DNA from 3 places in the Leclercia sp. CFBP8987 genome. Region 2 is predicted to be linked to each of the others. Evidence: riboswitches for the same ligand, from Rfam matches in the RefSeq annotation. Region 2 holds a riboswitch; each other region holds the start of a gene.
The links. A riboswitch is a leader RNA that binds a small molecule or an ion and turns the genes downstream of it on or off. The one in region 2 is predicted to bind thiamine pyrophosphate.
Positions count from the first base shown of each region.

Region 1: it holds a riboswitch for thiamine pyrophosphate, as region 2 does, so the genes downstream of both, thiM (hydroxyethylthiazole kinase) here and thiB (thiamine ABC transporter substrate binding subunit) in region 2, are expected to answer to the same signal.
Region 3: it holds a riboswitch for thiamine pyrophosphate, as region 2 does, so the genes downstream of both, thiC (phosphomethylpyrimidine synthase ThiC) here and thiB (thiamine ABC transporter substrate binding subunit) in region 2, are expected to answer to the same signal.

Region 1 covers NZ_CM188255.1:3,201,395-3,207,361, reverse strand. Annotated here, with positions in the region: gene SOM40_RS15560 (diaminobutyrate--2-oxoglutarate transaminase) at 1-557, opposite strand, end outside; gene SOM40_RS15555 (hypothetical protein) at 784-1,260, opposite strand; gene SOM40_RS15550 (class I SAM-dependent methyltransferase) at 1,533-2,366, opposite strand; gene SOM40_RS15545 (radical SAM/SPASM domain-containing protein) at 2,404-3,387, opposite strand; TPP riboswitch at 3,673-3,769, shown strand; gene thiM (hydroxyethylthiazole kinase) at 3,805-4,575, shown strand; gene thiD (bifunctional hydroxymethylpyrimidine kinase/phosphomethylpyrimidine kinase) at 4,572-5,372, shown strand; gene SOM40_RS15530 (GntR family transcriptional regulator) at 5,415-5,967, shown strand, end outside.
Region 2 covers NZ_CM188255.1:750,217-756,183, forward strand. Annotated here, with positions in the region: gene thiP (thiamine/thiamine pyrophosphate ABC transporter permease ThiP) at 1-1,124, opposite strand, end outside; gene thiB (thiamine ABC transporter substrate binding subunit) at 1,100-2,083, opposite strand; TPP riboswitch at 2,118-2,217, opposite strand; gene sgrR (HTH-type transcriptional regulator SgrR) at 2,254-3,909, opposite strand; gene sgrT (glucose uptake inhibitor SgrT) at 3,997-4,149, shown strand; gene SOM40_RS03560 (sugar efflux transporter) at 4,253-5,458, shown strand; gene SOM40_RS03565 (Hok/Gef family protein) at 5,656-5,808, shown strand; gene leuD (3-isopropylmalate dehydratase small subunit) at 5,898-5,967, opposite strand, start outside.
Region 3 covers NZ_CM188255.1:210,596-216,562, reverse strand. Annotated here, with positions in the region: gene hemE (uroporphyrinogen decarboxylase) at 1-759, opposite strand, end outside; gene nudC (NAD(+) diphosphatase) at 802-1,575, opposite strand; gene rsd (sigma D regulator) at 1,671-2,168, shown strand; TPP riboswitch at 2,222-2,330, shown strand; gene thiC (phosphomethylpyrimidine synthase ThiC) at 2,407-4,302, shown strand; gene thiE (thiamine phosphate synthase) at 4,302-4,937, shown strand; gene SOM40_RS01020 (HesA/MoeB/ThiF family protein) at 4,930-5,685, shown strand; gene thiS (sulfur carrier protein ThiS) at 5,669-5,869, shown strand; gene thiG (thiazole synthase) at 5,871-5,967, shown strand, end outside.

The DNA.
Region 1 (5,967 bases), 2.4 Mb from region 2:
AACTGCACTTCTGGCATCATGCCGTCAACCGCTTCTTTCGGAGACAGGTTGCCGGTCACGGACAGCGCGCCGTGGGTCATGCCGTGATAAGCACCGGAGAAGCTGATAATGCCGCTGCGGCCGGTCACTTTTTTCGCCAGCTTCAGCGCGGCTTCAACAGCGTCTGCACCGGATGGGCCGGTAAACTGCAGGCAGTACTCTTTGCCCTGACCTGGCAGCATAGAGAGCAGGTATTCTGAGAACGCGTCTTTCAACGGCGTGGTCAGATCCAGGGTATGTAACGGCAAGCCGCTGGTAATGACACTTTGGATGCTTTTCAGCACATCAGGATGGTTATGACCCAGCGCCAGCGTTCCCGCTCCGGCCAGGCAATCCAGATACTCTTTATTATCCGCGTCGGTGATCCACACCCCGTCCGCCTTAGTAATAGCTAAAGGCAGTTTGCGCGGATAACTCCTGACGTTGGATTCCATTTCAGCCTGACGGGCCAGATAGGTTTCGTTAGTTTTGAAAGAAGAGGCATTCAAAGTATCAATACGGACTTTATCCGTCATCATATCACTCCTACAACCGCAGCTCAGCACGTGGCCACGATTGAATAATTAATTAAGAAAATGAGAAGGGCATCAAAAATCGCGGCCAATATAGAGCCTTTTTGCGTAGGGCTCAATGGTTAATTGTTTATCGTTTTGTTACGCGCGTTGAAACAACGCGCGTAAGCCGTAACCCCGCATGGCAACTGAGGTTTCCTGGGGGGCACTCCGGGGAAAAAAGTGGGGTATTTTAGAATGCTTTAGGACTACTTTGAACAACGTTCAGAATCCCGTGATCGCGACCATGGGTTTTATTCCATGACGCATCAGTGACGCCATCCGCATCAAGTGAAATCGACAGGATATAACCGGCTCCTTTGATCTCGTAAAAATTAGCATTCAACCGCTTCACCGTGGCTTTCTTGCCGTTGATGATGGCCTGGGTGAAGCCATTGTTGATGGTGGCTTTGATACCGTTAGCGCTAAAAGAGGCTTCGCGCAGCGGATCGGCAACATGGGCCGCCTGGCCATGTTGTACGGCGTCATGGGCATTCTCTAAGGCCTGTTTTTCGGCAGCAGCATTGATCGTGGCCTGACGGTTCTGGTCTGCGATATAGCACGCATCACGGCTGACGCCCTTTGCTTCACACTGCGCTAACCGCTGCTCTTCGGAGACGCAGCCCGCCAGCAATGCAGCAACCACACCCACCAACAGAATCTTTTTCATACATTAACCTTATCGAGTTTAAGAATTTCTCATTCCCTGATAATTGCTCATTCATTCCATTAAGCCAGCCGTTAACTGCGTATATCTATAGTAGTAACGCAGTAGTGACGTGGGGTGACTATCGCGGAATGCAGGGTTTTGCTATTTGATGAAGATCACACTTAGCACGAATAGCTAAAAAGATGGGAATAATCAGGGCGTCGCAGGCACCAAAGTAAATCAATAAAAAGCCCCGCTTTGAACCTTAACGGTGGGGCTTTTTTTACTGGTGTTCACTGCGCTTTAGGTGTCATCTTAAGGAAACGCATGACCCCAGGGCGGCGCTCGGAAGTGAGCAGCAAGCGGTTGTCATCAGTGAAATCACGCAGCTCAGGCAAATTGCTGGTCTCACGTTCTACTCGTTCAATCACAGTCACATCAAAATAGCTGTCCGCGTGACGCAGGAAATTGCTGTATTTGCAAAGGAAGTTGTCCATCCAGTGGTGGATTTCAATGACCACCGTTGAGGATCTCAGCAAGCTCAACACTTCGTTGGTAAGGAGTTCGAATTCAAACCCTTCAACATCCACCAGCACAAAGGCATTTTCAAGGGCTACTGGGTTCAGGGCGGCAAAACTTGCGGCATTGGCTTCGCCCATTATGGTAAGTTCTCCCACGGAGTTGTTCTTTTTCCAGTTCTCAGCAATCACGCTGCGGCCTTTTTCCGTCTGCTCAAAACATATGGTTCTGCCGACTTTACCGGACACCAGCATGCCGATGGCGTAATAGCCATCGGCCGCACCGATATCAATAAACGTGCTGTAGTGACCGGCCTCAATGGCATCGATCAGATTGAGGATCTCTTTCTCATAAAGTCCAAGGCACTGAGAACCGAGATCGAGTTTGCCCCACCAAGTCTCGCGATCCAGATGCAACCCGGTAAATGGGCCATATTTCACCACGCCGTTGAGAATATCGAACAGTTCCAGAGAGATACGCTCCTGACGTTCGCGAATAGTCTCGCGACGCCAGGCTTCACGCTGCTCGACCGTTGATTGCTGAGCGCGCGCCAGCATCGGATGAAAATAGTCTGCTTCCGCTAAAATTAACTGTTCCACACTGTTCATTCTGTTATTACCTAAGTCCGGTTCGTAAGTGTGTTGATTACAAGGATTGCAAAATAAGTTTGCGTTCAACGTCTTCTTCCAGAGTGGTGAAGTCAGCCACCGTACAGGTGGCGCAAATCCCTTTCTTCAGCCCGAAATCAAACAGCCCACGGCGGAATCCGCTCAGGGTTTTTGAGGCGTAGACGTCAAATATTGACGCGTCATTCAGATTTCCCGCCGGGGCGAGGTTGGTTTTGTCGTCCAGGAAACTTTCGCAACAGGGTTGCACCGTGCCATCGTAAAAAATGGTGAATTCACGAAAGGGCTTCACACAGGGGCTGGTACGGATCGTTGACGAGGCCGCATGCTCGATTAAAACCCCGGCGCGGTTGGTGCCGTATTTCCGCCAGTCCGGCCACTGAATTTTAATCTGCACGCCACGATGGCTGAAAAGGACCGAGGTGGAATTAAGCACCGTATCTACATCGAAATCGGGGAGCTTATGCCTGCACTCTAGCTTATCAAGCAGTTTGGTCACCCGACGGTAAATTGCCGACGGTTTCTGAACCACGTTGGAGGGCGGATGTAGAGTCACACAAATATTGTTCAGACCGCTGTCAGAAAGCGTACTTAGGCGGGCTATATCAAGGAAATCACCGTTGCTGTTAAAGGCAATATGGGTATAAGGCAGCGCCTGCTTGATCAAGCCGATTTTACGCTCCAGATCCAAATCCAGCAGCGGCTCGTTATATAAGTTCAGTGAAATACGGTTTTCGTAGCGGATTGCTGCTAGTTCGCCGCAGATTTTCTCCAGCGTTACCGTATCCATAAAGCGCTGAAGCGACTGCCGGTTGGAGAAGCTGACCGGGCAGTAATCACACTTGCGGTTGCAGTTGTAAGAAAGCTCAAGGTTGACGATTTCAACGTGGCGCTTAAACATGATCTGCTTTTGCGATTCGGTCATTGCCGCGCTGCGCCGACTGTCCAGCAGATTTTTGATGCTTTCATCTGAAGCAAAACTGATTTGCTCAAAATAATCCATTGTTACTCTCCTGCCGCTTAAACGCTCAGTCACTACGTATTTATATCGGCCACCCGGCTGAAAACCTGAATACGGCGCATGATAAAAATTTTCCTTAAGGCGCTGAGCGACATTATGCGCACCCCAAGCAGTATGACCACAGCTTAACCCAGGTGGCGGGGGAGTTAATGGCGCAACAGACAGTGGTTCACCAGCTTTTTCTGCGCATAGAAGGGGGCTGGACAAATGGTTTTACAAGCGTGAGAGGACTGCTATCATCGCTGGCGGTGATAACGTTACCGTTACATCAATGACTCGGGGTGCCCTTCTTTGTGAAGGCTGAGAAATACCCGTACCACCTGATCTGGATAATGCCAGCGTAGGGAAGTCAGATGCCCTCCGGGCAATCGCTTCTTCGCGCAAGGCAGGAGCGATACCATGCAGCCTGACCTGCTCAATTTACACGCCTTACACCATTTCCGAACCCGTTCCCCGCTGACCCACTGTATGACCAACGACGTGGTGCAGACCTTTACCGCCAACGTATTGCTGGCCCTCGGCGCATCACCGGCGATGGTGATCGAAGCCGAAGAGGCTGAACAGTTCTCCGCTATTGCCGATGCGCTGCTGATTAACGTCGGGACCCTGACCGCCTCGCGTGCTCAGGCGATGCGCCGGGCGATTGAAAGCGCGGTGGCGGTGGGTAAACCCTGGACGCTCGATCCGGTGGCCGTTGGCGCCCTGGCGTACCGGACCCGTTTTTGTCAGCAAATTCTCGCCCTCAAACCGGCAGCCATTCGCGGCAATGCCTCTGAAATTCTGGCCCTTGCCGGGATGAGTGCAGGCGGGCGCGGCGTTGACACCACCGATACCGCCGCCAGCGCGCTGCCGGCAGCCCAGGCGCTGGCCCGGCAGACTAATGCGATTGTGGCGGTGACCGGGGAGGTGGATTACGTTACTGACGGGCTGCGGACCCTGACCATTACCGGCGGCGATCCGCTGATGACCCGCGTGGTGGGCACCGGTTGCGCCCTGTCGGCGGTCGTGGCGGCCAGCTGCTCACTGCCAGGCGACCGACTGGATAATATCGCCGCGGCCTGCGGCTGGATGAAACGGGCCGGGACGCTGGCGGCAGCGCAGAGTCGTGGTCCGGGCAGTTTTGCCCCGGCGTTTCTGGATGCCCTTTGGGATCTGGGGGCGCAACCATGAAACGAATAAATGCCCTCACCATCGCCGGCACCGACCCGAGCGGCGGAGCCGGGATCCAGGCCGACCTGAAAACCTTCTCGGCGCTTGGGGCGTACGGCTGCTCGGTGATCACCGCCCTGGTGGCGCAGAACACCCGCGGGGTGCAGTCGGTCTATCGCATCGAGCCGGACTTCGTGGCGGCGCAGCTGGAGTCGGTGTTCAGCGATGTGCGCATCGACACCACCAAGATCGGCATGTTGGCCGAAACCGATATCGTCGAGGCCGTGGCGGAGCAGCTCCTGCGGCATCGGGTCAAAAACGTGGTGCTGGACACGGTGATGCTGGCGAAAAGCGGCGATCCGCTGCTGTCACCCTCCGCCGTCGACACACTGCGTAAAAAGCTGTTGCCGCAGGTGGCGCTGATCACCCCCAACTTGCCCGAAGCGGCGGCACTGCTGGATGCCCCGCATGCACAAAACGAGCGAGAAATGAAAGAGCAGGGCACTGCGTTACTCGCCCTGGGTTGCGGTGCGGTGCTGATGAAGGGCGGTCATCTGGATGACGCTGAAAGCCCCGACTGGCTGTTCACCCGCGACGGAGCCACGCGCTTTACCGCCCCGCGCATCAACACTAAAAACACCCACGGCACCGGCTGCACCCTCTCCGCCGCGCTGGCTGCGCTGCGTCCACGCCATGACAACTGGCCTGATACGGTGCAGGAAGCCAAGCGCTGGCTCTCTGCCGCGCTGGCCAAAGCCGATAGTCTGGAGGTGGGTCACGGTATTGGTCCGGTACACCATTTTCATGCATGGTGGTAAGCCTTATACTGGCAGGACACATCAGGCCTGAGAAAAACAGAGATGGAACAAGCGCATACCCGACTAATTGCTCAACTGACTGAACGGATCGCTGCCCCTGACAATACGCCGCTGTATCTGAAGTTTGCCGAAACCGTAAAAAATGCGGTGCGCAGCGGGGTGCTGGAGCATGGAAATATTCTGCCAGGCGAGCGCGATCTGAGCCAGTTGACCGGGGTGTCGCGCATTACCGTGCGTAAAGCGATGCAGGCGCTGGAAGCAGAGGGTGTGGTGACGCGCGCCCGTGGCTACGGGACGCAAATCAATAACATTTTTGAATATTCACTCAAAGAAGCGCGCGGGTTTTCTCAGCAGGTGGTGCTGGGCGGTAAAAAGCCCAATACGCTATGGGTCAATAAGCGCGTGGTGAAGTGTCCGGAAGAGGTCGCTGCTCAGTTGTCGATTGCCCCGGAAAGTGATGTCTTTCTGCTGAAACGTATTCGCTACGTAGATGATGACGCCGTCTCGATTGAAGAATCCTGGGTTCCGGTGGCACTGATCCAGGACCCGGACGCCATTGGTATTTCGCTGTACGACTACTTCCGCAGCCAGAATA
Region 2 (5,967 bases):
CCGCTGAGATCCAGCGCCTGCCCAGCCACCTTTGCCTGACGGGCATACAGCTCCCGGCTGGTCCACAGTAGCATCATGGTCAGCACCACGCAGAGCAGCCCCGCTCCCAGGGCAATGCGCAGCGAGGTGCCGAGCGCCTGCCACAGCACCGGCTGTTGCAGCACCGACAGCAGGTTAAGATTCAGGCCATCCACCACTACCGCCAGCAGCGGCGGGAGTAACAGCAGCAGAGCGAGAGTGATCAGCAGGCCATCGGTCAGACGGCTGCGCAGGCTATCCTGCGGATCGCGCCAGCCGGTAAGCTGGCTACTGCCCACGGCGATGGCTTTACCCAGCCGCTGGCTCAGCATCACCAGCCCCAGGCAGCAGAACATCTGCACCATCGCCAGCAGCGCCGCCCGGCCCGGATCGTAGTCGTAGCTCAGGGCCTGATAGATGGCGAGCTCAATGGTGGTGGCCTGCGGTCCGCCGCCCAGCGAGAGCACGGTGGCGAAGCTGGCAAAGCAGAGCATAAAGATCAGCGCGGCAACGGGCGGAATTTGACGGCGCAGCCACGGCCACTCTACGAAGCGGAAAAAGGACCAGCCGCGCATCCCGAGCTGAGCGGCGAGCTGGCGCTGCTCGCCAGGGATATTCTCCAGCGCCTGCAGCAGCAGCCGCGTCGCCATCGGCATGTTGAAAAAGATGTGCGCCAGCAGGATGCCCTGCAGGCCATAAGGGGAGAAGGTCCACTCCAGCCCCAGAGCCTGACAGAGCGCGGCAAGCCAGCCCTGACGCCCGTAGACGCTGAGGATACCGAATATCGCCACCAGCACCGGCAGGATCAGGGTCATGGCGCACAGGCGCAGCAGCGCCTGCCGTCCGGGGAAGCGCCGCCGGTAGAGGGCGCGGGCAAGGAAAATAGCGGGTACCACGGAGAGCAGGGCGGAAAGAAACGCCTGCCAGAACGAGAAGCGGATGACGTGCCACAGATAGCTGTCGTGCAGCAGCGCCGTGACGTCGGTGGCTGGCGCGTTAAACCACAGCGCCAGAAATGCTCCCAGGGCGACGGTCACCATCAGGATGGCGGCGATCAGCCCCGGGAGTAACCAGCCGGCGATCAGCGGCTGACGGCGCGTTGCCATTCACTGACCCAGGCGGCACGTTTCCCGGCCACTTCTTGCGGAGAGTATTCCAGTGCGGTTTGCGGTTTGACCAGGCTGTCGAAACCGGCCGGTAAAGCGACGTCAGTCACCGGGTACATCCAGTTGCCGGTTGGGATCGTATTCTGGAACGACGGCGAGACCATAAATTTCAGAAACTTCTCCGCCAGTTCCGGCTGTTTGCTGGCATAGGTGCGGGCGGCGACTTCAACCTGCAGGTAGTGACCTTCGGCAAAATCAGCGGCGGCGTAGTTCTCTTTTTTCTCCGAAATAATGTGGTACGCCGGAGAGGTGGTGTAGCTCAGCACCAGGTCGCTTTCGCCTTTCAGGAACAGCCCGTAGGCCTCGCTCCAGCCTTTGGTGACGGTAACGGTTTTGGCGGCCAGTTTCTGCCAGGCTTCCGGGGTCTTGTCCCCATACACTTTTTGCATCCACAGCAGCAGACCCAGCCCCGGGGTGCTGGTGCGCGGATCTTCGTAGATCACGCGCCATTTCTGGTCGCTCTCAACCAGCTCTTTCAGGCTCTTCGGCGGGTTTTTCAGCTTGTTTTTGTCATACACGAAGGCGAAGTAGCCATAGTCGAAGGGTACAAAGGTGTCGTTCTTCCAGCCGCCAGGAATTTTAACCGCATCGGCCGCCACGCCGCTTTTGGCGAACAGCCCGGTTTGCGTGGCCGCTTCCAGCAGGTTGTTATCGAGACCCAGCACCACGTCGGCTTTGCTGTTCTTGCCTTCCATCCGCAGACGGTTGAGCAGCGAGACGCCATCTTCCAGCGCCACGAATTTCAGCTCGCAGTTGCAGTCGGCTTCGAAGGCTTTTTTGACCGCCGGGCCAGGGCCCCAGTCGGCGGCGAAGGAGTCGTAGGTGTAGACCGTCAGGACAGGACTGGCAACGGCAGGCAGCGCAATCAGCGCCAGCAGGGGAAGAACAGTTTTGAACACTTTGCACCTCTGTATGTGAGAGTGGCAAAGGATTTTGAGCGACAGCCTCAAATCCCTTCGCCGGCGTTATCCGGATCAGGTTCGACGGGTATTTTCTCAGCACACGCTTGCGCGCAGCACCCCGTTGAGAACGACGGTATTGTAATGATTTGGTGAATATTACGAAAGTGTTAAGGTTCCGGCGGTGCAAACCACGCCGATTTAAAGTCAAACCAGCCCAGGGTATTCATGCGTAAACCGCGCATACTGCGCTGACCCTGGATCATCAGCCAGTGGTGGATCAGCGGGACAATCGCCTGCTGGGACAGCAGCTGCTGGCACCAGACGGCAAGGTTCATCTCACCCGCACGCCACTGGGCGGCGTCCTGCTGCCAGTCGCGGGGAATACAGTGCTGCAGGAGCGGGACTTCATACAGATGCGAGAACAGCGAGAAGTCGAGGGGCAGGGTGAAGTTGACGCTGTTGAGCCAGATATCGCTCACCGTCTCGCCGCGATGCCACTCCTCATAGCTGACTTCCTGAATGTTTAACGTCACCTGCTCGGCGGCCAGAAGTTCGCTCATCATTCGGGCGATCACCCGGTGCTCGATATGTTCGCGGTAGAAGGTCAGGGTGAGGCTCTCCAGCCCGGCCGGTTTGTCGCCGCGTCCCGGGCGGGCGTGGTGCCAGCGCGGCAGCAGGCCATACGCCGGGAACCAGTAGGATTGATATACCTCCTCGGCCTGGTAGATCAGGTTCGCCGGGGAGAGGATCCGGCTTACCCACTGCCGCACCTCTGCGCTGGCGCCGCGGTGGGAGCGGGCGTCGAACAGCAGATAGTAGCAGCCCTCTTCCAGCCGGCTCTCCACCGCTTTTTCCCCCTCGGTGGGCCCTTCCAGCGTCAGGCCGACGCTCAGCTCTTCGTTGATATCCGGCAGGACCCAGACGTTGACCTCATCAATCAGCGCCCGGTAACCAAAGTAGTCATCGAAGGCGCGGATCTTCAGCTGGTTATTGTTGTTGCGGGAGACCGCATACGGCCCGGTGCCCACCGGCTGGCTGGCAAAGTTATGCATCGATTCCCACTCGCGCGGCAGGATCATCGACGGCACATATCCCAGCAACCATGGCAGCCAGCGGTCGGGCTGCGAGAGCTGAATATCCAGGGTCCAGGCGGTGGGGGACTGGACCCGGGTAATGTGTGAATAGAGGGGCAGCTCGCGGGCGCGCTGCAGGGTGGCAATGACGTCGGCCATCTCCAGCTCACGTCCATGATGAAAATGGATGCCGGGCCGCAAGAAAAAGCGCCAGTGCAACGGGGAAAGTTGCTGCCAGTGGTGGGCAATGTCGGCTTCCAGTTCCCCGTTTTCCTCATTTATGCGCGTCAGGCCGCTAAAGATCTGCCGTGCCATATGGGTTTCGGAGCGTCGTAGTGCGCTGCCCGGTAACAGGTTTTTCATCGGGCGATAGTAGAGCACCCGCAGGATATGCCTGCCCTGGCGAAAGCTGCGGCCCAGGTGGGAGACCAGCATCTGGCGTACCGCGGCCTTGTCACCCACCAGCTGCACCAGTTGCTCGATGCGATCCTGCTCGAGGAGATCTTCTGCCCGCTGCTGCTGCAGGGCGAGGCCGGTGTAAAGGAAGGTGAGGCGGGAACGTTTGCCGCGCCCGGCTTCGGCCTCCCAGCTCAGCCAGCCCTGTTGCTGCATGGTATTAAGCAGGGTGCGCATATGACGGCGCGAACAGTTGAGCAGCTCGGCCAGCTCGCTGAGCGTGGTCTCCTGGGGTTGGCCGTCACAGCACTGCCACAGGCGGATGAATTGTTGTTGCAGACGACCAGAGGGCATAAAAGAGGAACTCCTGACAAAAAATCAGCAATTTATTAATCCCTATATTAGGCCAATAATCTTCTTCGATGAAGCGAGGAGGTGAATATGAAGAGGTCGACCACGAATCAGTTTTACCAACAGTACTTCTCAGCGACAAAGGGAATGTCCTGGCTGGCCCGCCGGTGTGCAGAGCAGCGGCTGAAAATACTGGAAGATCTGATGCAGTGGGAGGTGACAACATCGACCTCGGAACGCTGAATGGCTTCGATCATGTGTGACTGAGTATTGGTGCGAATCACCACGCCAGCAGGTATTATCTGCTGGCTTTTTTCGTTTTCACTTGCGCTAAAGGGAACAGGTAATGCTCTGGTTAATGACGATGGGACGCCGTCTCAACGGTGTTTATGCTGCCTTTTTAATGGTGGCTTTTATGATGGGCATCGCCGGTGCGCTGCAGGCCCCGACCCTGAGCCTGTTCCTGAGCCGCGAGGTGGGGGCTCAGCCCTTCTGGGTAGGAATTTTTTACACCGTCAACGCCGTCGCCGGGATCCTGGTCAGCCTGTGGCTGGCGAAACGATCCGACAGCCAGGGCGATCGCCGCAAGCTGATCCTCTTTTGCTGCGCGATGGCAATCGGCAATGCGCTGCTGTTTGCTTTTAACCGTCACTATCTGACCTTACTCACCTGCGGCGTACTGCTGGCTTCGCTGGCTAATACCGCTATGCCACAGCTTTTTGCCCTGGCGCGGGAATATGCCGACAGCTCGGCGCGGGAAGTGGTGATGTTCAGCTCGGTGATGCGTGCCCAGCTATCGCTGGCGTGGGTTATCGGCCCGCCGCTGGCCTTTATGCTGGCGCTTAACTATGGCTTTACCGCCATGTTCTCGATTGCGGCGGCCATTTTTGCCATCAGCCTGGGGTTAATCGCCTTTGCGCTGCCCTCCGTTGCCCGGGTGGATTCCGCAGGCGCGATACCGGTGACCCAGGTCAGCGGCTGGAAGAACAAAAACGTCCGCAGGCTGTTTATCGCTTCCACCCTGATGTGGACCTGCAACACCATGTACATCATCGACATGCCGCTGTGGATCAGCAGCGATCTGGGCCTGCCGGACAAGCTGGCCGGGATCTTAATGGGCACCGCCGCCGGGCTGGAAATCCCGGCGATGATCCTCGCCGGTTATTACGTCAAACACTTTGGTAAACGGCGGATGATGGTGATTGCGGTGGCGGCAGGCGTACTGTTTTATCTGGGGCTGATCCTCTTCCACAGCCGTGAAGCGTTACTTGCCCTGCAGCTGTTCAACGCGGTCTTTATCGGCATCGTCGCCGGGATTGGCATGCTCTGGTTCCAGGATCTGATGCCGGGGCGGGCAGGTTCAGCCACTACGCTGTTTACCAACAGCATTTCAACCGGGGTGATTCTGGCGGGGATCATCCAGGGGGCGCTGGTGCAAAGCTATGGTCATTACGTGGTGTACTGGGTAATTGCAGCGATTTCGCTGGTGGCGCTGGTGCTGACCTGGCGGGTAAAAGAGAGTGAAATTCTGGAAGGCGGCTTCACGAAATGAGAGCCCATTCTGACAGCGGGGGGGAATACGAATAGAGTTCAGGCGGGTGCTTGAGGCTGTTTGCCTGAAGCATTTGCGCAAGGGTAGACAGAAGAAAGCCCCACTCAACTTAACATTGATGTGAGGCTACCCAACACAACATACTTGACCCTATGAGGGTAGCCTCTTCATCGCTGGAAAGCAATAAGGAGGCTGGAATGCCAAAACGTACTCTGCTGTTAGGTTTGTTGATGATCTGTATAACGTTATTGATCTTCACCTGGATGGTTCGCGACTCGCTGTGTGAGCTGCGATACCGACAGGATCATACAGAGCTGGCGGCAGTGTTAGCGTGTGAAGTGAAACGTTAAGGCGAGGGCGGGGAGCTTTTTCCCCGCCTTTCCAGAGTGTTTGTTGGCTCAGGCACCTTTTTTAATGGCCCGCTAAGCGGGCCATTAAATTAATTCATAAAGGCTGGCTGTTTGTTCTCGTAGGCGGCAATCGCGTCTTCGTGCTGCAGGGTCAGTCCG
Region 3 (5,967 bases), 540 kb from region 2:
ACCACCGCCTTTGGTGAACAGGGTTACCGGCACGCGACGGCCTTCGTTTTCACGCAGCAGGCCATCGACGATTTTATGCATGTAGTAGAGCGAGAATTGCTGATAATCGCGACCCGTCAGCACGCCACCCCAGGTATCGAAGATCATCACCGACTGGGCGCCCGCTTTGATCTGCGCGTTCAGGTACAGGGTGACGCTTTTCGCCAGCTTATCCAGCAGGGCATGCAGCGCCAGCGGATCGGCATACATCATCTTCTTGATGACGGTAAAGGCTTTGCTGCTGCCGCCTTCGATCATGTAGGTCGCCAGCGTCCACGGGCTGCCGGAGAAGCCGATTAGCGGCACCTCGCCTTTCAGCTCGCGACGAATGGTACGCACCGCATTCATCACATAACCGAGCTCCTGCTCCGGGTCCGGGATCGGCAGATTGTCGATATCCGCTTTGCTCTTAATCGGCGAGCTAAAGCGCGGGCCTTCGCCGGTCTCAAAGTACAGGCCCAGCCCCATGGCGTCCGGGATGGTCAGGATGTCAGAGAAGAGGATCGCCGCGTCCAGCGGATAGCGGCGCAGCGGCTGAAGCGTCACTTCGCAGGCCAGCTCCGCATTTTTGCACAGCGACATAAAATCGCCCGCCTGCGCGCGCGTGGCTTTGTACTCCGGCAAATAGCGGCCCGCCTGGCGCATCATCCATACCGGAGTGACATCAACGGGTTGGCGCAGCAGCGCACGCAGATAACGATCGTTCTTCAGTTCGGTCATTTTTGCAGTTCCTTAAGCGTCTTATCTCCAGTGTAACATGTCTCACACATCGTCAGCCCGACACATTGCCACCGTATCTTCTATCAGCCGGCGCGCCACGGTACCGGGCGGTGGCAGCAGCGGCAAATCGTCGTAGCGATACCAGTCGGCGGACAGCAACTCTTTCGGGTCGATGACGATCTCGCCGCTGTCGTACTCGGCCATAAAGGCGGTCATCAGCGATTGCGGGAACGGCCACGGCTGGGAAGTGACATAGCGCAGGTTCTTCACCTTGATGCCGCTCTCCTCCATCACTTCCCGCGCCACGGCCTGCTCGAGGGTTTCGCCCACTTCGACAAACCCGGCCAGTACGGTATGTACCCCGTTGCGATGACGAGTGTGTTGCGCCAGCAAAATGGAATCATCCCGGCGGATGGCGACGATGATGCACGGGGCAATTTGCGGGTAATAGCGTTCCCGGCAGTGGCTGCAGAGCATCGCCCACTCGGTTTTGCTCGGGTGCATGGTGTGGCCGCAGTAGCCACAGAATTTATGCGAGCGATAAAACTCGGCCAACTGCACAGCACGACCCGCCAGCTGGAACAGGCCAACCTCGAGATCGAGCACCTGGCGCACCGATCCCATATCGTGACGGCGATTTTGTTGGATCAACCACACAGAATCGCCTTTCCACTCACCAATATTTAGTGCGTGTTGCCCCGCAAGATCGAAATTATTTGCTTCGCCATAGGGTAATTCACCACCGGGCAACCATAATTTTTGTTCATGGCTGACTAACCACCAGCCGCGATCCGATTTTTCAATTATACGATCCATATCTATTGCACTACCTTTGCTTCACAGGCATGTTGGTAACATTACTATTACATTTTGGGTGGGCAGCTTTTAATCTTAACCTTGCGGAGTCAAACATGCTAAACCAGCTAGAAAACCTGACAGAGCGCGTTGGCGGAAGTAACAAACTGGTCGATCGCTGGCTGCACGTGCGTAAACATCTGCTTGTTGCCTATTACAATCTCGTTGGCATTAAGCCTGGCAAAGAATCTTATATGCGCCTCAACGAAAAAGCGCTGGACGATTTTTGTCAGAGTCTGGTCGATTACCTTTCTAACGGGCATTTCAATATTTATGAGCGCATTATCCGTGACCTGGAAGGTGATAGCCCGCAGTTAGCCGCCACCAGACTCTACCCCCTGCTGGAAGCCAATACTCAGCAAATCATGGATTACTACGACTCCACGCTCGAAAACGCCATCGATCAGGATAACTATCTCGAATTCCAGCAGGCGCTCTCCGATATCGGCGAGGCGCTGGAGCAACGCTTCACCCTGGAAGACAACCTGATCGCCCTTGCGCTGGATCACAATCTGAAAGTGAGTAACGAAGATAACGTCGCCCGACCGGCTTGAGTTATTTCTCGTTAACGCGTAGTTTACATTCACTGCTCCCGCTGTAGGGGAGCATATTCTTGTCGGAGTGCCCAGTGCGAAAGCCGGGCTGAGACCGTTAATTCGGGATCCGCGGAACCTGATCAGGTTAAGACCTGCGAAGGGAACAAGAGTCAATTTATTGTATCGCCCAAGGGCGATCCTCTCTTGCTTCATCCGTCGTCTGACAAGCCACTTCCTGAACTTACTGGAACGAGCTATGTCTGCCACAAAAATGACCCGCCGCGAACAGCGCGCACACGCCCAACACTTTATCGACACCCTGGAAGGCACCGCTTTCCCTAACTCGAAACGCATCTATCTGACGGGTTCGCAGGATGATATCCGCGTGCCAATGCGCGAGATCCAGCTCAGCCCGACGCTGATCGGCGGCAGCAAAGAGAACCCGCAGTTTGAAGAGAACGAAGCGGTACCGGTCTACGACACCTCCGGGCCTTATGGCGATCCGGCGATTGCCATTAACGTCCAGCAGGGGCTGGCCAGGGTGCGCCAGCCGTGGATTGACGCCCGCAACGACTGCGAAGCCCTGAACGAGCAAAGCTCGGCCTATACCCGGGAGCGGCTGGCCGACGACGGTCTGGACGAGCTGCGCTTCACCGGCCTGCTGACGCCGAAGCGTGCCAGAGCGGGCAAGTGCGTGACCCAGTTGCACTACGCCCGCCAGGGGATCGTGACGCCGGAGATGGAGTTTATCGCCATCCGCGAAAACATGGGCCGCGAGCGCATTCGTGGTGAAGTGCTGCGCCATCAGCATCCGGGCGAAGGCTTTGGTGCCCGCCTGCCGGAGAACATCACCCCGGAATTTGTCCGTGACGAAGTGGCCGCGGGTCGCGCCATTATCCCGGCCAACATCAACCACCCGGAATCAGAGCCGATGATCATCGGGCGTAACTTCCTGGTGAAGGTGAACGCCAACATCGGTAATTCGGCAGTCACCTCCTCCATCGAAGAAGAGGTAGAGAAACTGGTCTGGTCCACCCGCTGGGGTGCGGACACGGTGATGGACCTCTCTACCGGGCGCTATATTCACGAAACCCGCGAGTGGATCCTGCGTAACAGCCCGGTGCCGATCGGGACGGTACCTATCTACCAGGCGCTGGAGAAGGTAAACGGCATTGCGGAAGATCTCACCTGGGAAGCGTTCCGCGATACCCTGCTGGAGCAGGCCGAGCAGGGCGTGGACTACTTCACCATTCATGCAGGCGTGCTGCTGCGCTACGTGCCGATGACCGCTAAACGCCTGACCGGCATCGTCTCCCGCGGCGGTTCGATCATGGCGAAATGGTGCCTCTCCCATCATCAGGAGAACTTCCTGTATGAGCACTTCCGCGAGATCTGCGAAATCTGCGCCGCGTACGACGTCTCCCTGTCGCTGGGCGACGGCTTGCGTCCGGGCTCCATTCGCGACGCCAACGACGAAGCGCAGTTTGCCGAACTCCATACCCTGGGCGAGCTGACCAAAATCGCCTGGGAGTATGACGTCCAGGTGATGATTGAAGGTCCGGGCCACGTGCCAATGCAGATGATCCGCCGCAACATGACCGAGGAGCTGGAGCACTGCCACGAAGCGCCGTTCTACACCCTCGGACCGTTGACCACCGATATCGCACCGGGCTATGACCACTTCACCTCCGGGATTGGTGCGGCGATGATCGGCTGGTTTGGCTGCGCCATGCTTTGCTACGTCACGCCGAAAGAGCACCTTGGCCTGCCGAACAAAGAGGACGTCAAACAGGGACTGATTACCTACAAGATTGCTGCCCATGCCGCCGACCTGGCGAAGGGCCATCCGGGGGCACAGATCCGCGATAACGCCATGTCGAAAGCGCGCTTCGAATTCCGCTGGGAAGATCAGTTCAACCTCGCCCTCGACCCGTTCACCGCCCGCGCCTATCACGACGAAACCCTGCCCCAGGAGTCCGGCAAAGTGGCGCACTTCTGCTCCATGTGTGGACCGAAATTCTGCTCGATGAAAATCAGCCAGGAGGTGCGGGATTACGCCGCGGCGCAGACCATCGAAGTGGGGATGGCTGACATGTCGGAAACCTTCCGCGCCCGGGGCGGCGAGATCTATCTCAAGAAAGAGGAGGCGTAATGTATCAGCCCAACTTTCCTTCGGTGCCCTTTCGTCTCGGACTCTATCCGGTGGTCAACAGCGTGGCCTGGATCGAACGTCTGCTGGCCGCGGGCGTAAAAACTATCCAGCTGCGTATCAAGGATAAGCAGGATGATGAGGTGGAGGCCGATATCGTGGCGGCCATTGCCCTGGGGCGTCGCTACGACGCCCGCCTGTTCATCAACGACTACTGGCGGCTGGCGATCAAGCATCAGGCTTACGGTGTGCATCTGGGTCAGGAGGATCTGGAAACCACCGATCTTGAGGCCATTCGCGCCGCCGGATTACGCCTCGGCGTCTCGACCCATGACGACATGGAGATCGACGTGGCGCTGGCAGCGCGTCCCTCCTACATCGCCCTGGGGCACGTTTTCCCCACTCAGACCAAGCAGATGCCTTCCGCCCCTCAGGGGCTGGAACAGCTGGCCCGGCATATCGAACGCCTTGCGGATTACCCTACCGTCGCCATCGGCGGTATCAGCCTTGAACGCGCCCCGGCGGTGTTGGCGACCGGGGTGGGCAGCATTGCGGTAGTCAGCGCCATCACTCAGGCCGAGGAGTGGCAGGCGGCAACGGCGCAGCTACTGCAACTGGCGGGGGTGGACGATGAATGACCGTGACTTTATGCGCTACAGCCGTCAGATCCTGCTGGAGGATATCGCCATTGACGGGCAGCAGAAGCTGCTCGCCAGCCGGGTGTTACTGATCGGCCTTGGCGGGTTAGGTGCCCCGGCGGCGCTGTACCTGGCCGGGGCCGGGATCGGCACGCTGGTGCTGGCCGACGATGACGAGGTGCATCTGAGTAATTTGCAGCGCCAGATTATGTTTACCACCGACGATATCGCCCAGCCGAAAGCGCAGGTGACGCAGCGCCGTTTGCAGCAGCTCAATCCGGATATCCGGCTGATTGCCCTGCAGACTCGCCTGGAAGGCCAGGCCCTGCAGGAGGAGATCGCCCGCGCCGACGTGGTGCTGGACTGCACCGATAACATGGCCACCCGCCAGGCGATCAACGCCGCCTGCGTAATGCTCAACACCCCGCTCATCACCGCCAGCGCCGTCGGCTTTGGCGGGCAGATGATGGTGCTGACGCCGCCCTGGACGCAGGGCTGCTACCGCTGCCTGTGGCCGGAAGACGACGAGCCGCAACGCAACTGCCGCACCGCGGGTATCGTCGGGCCGGTGGTGGGCGTGATGGGAACCTTACAGGCGCTGGAGGCGATCAAGCTGCTCAGCGGCATCGAGTCCCCGCGCAATGCGCTGCGCCTGTTTGATGCCCGGGCAGGAAACTGGCGGCAGCTGGCCCTGCAGCGCGCCAGTGGCTGCCAGGTATGTGGAGGCCAGCATGCGGATCCTGTTTAACGATGAACCGATGCAGTGCGTGGACGGCTTAACCGTCGCCACCCTGCTCCACCAGCTGCGCCAGTTAAAACCCGGGGTCGCACTGGCCCTGAATCAACAGATCCTGCCGCGCGAGCAGTGGGATAAACAGCAGGTTCGCGAAGGCGATCAGATCCTGCTCTTTCAGGTGATTGCCGGAGGCTGAAATGTTACGCATTGCGGATAAAAGTTTTGATTCTCATTTATTTACCGGCACCGGCAAGTTCGCCTCGCCGCAGCTGATGGTGGACGCCATTCGTGAGA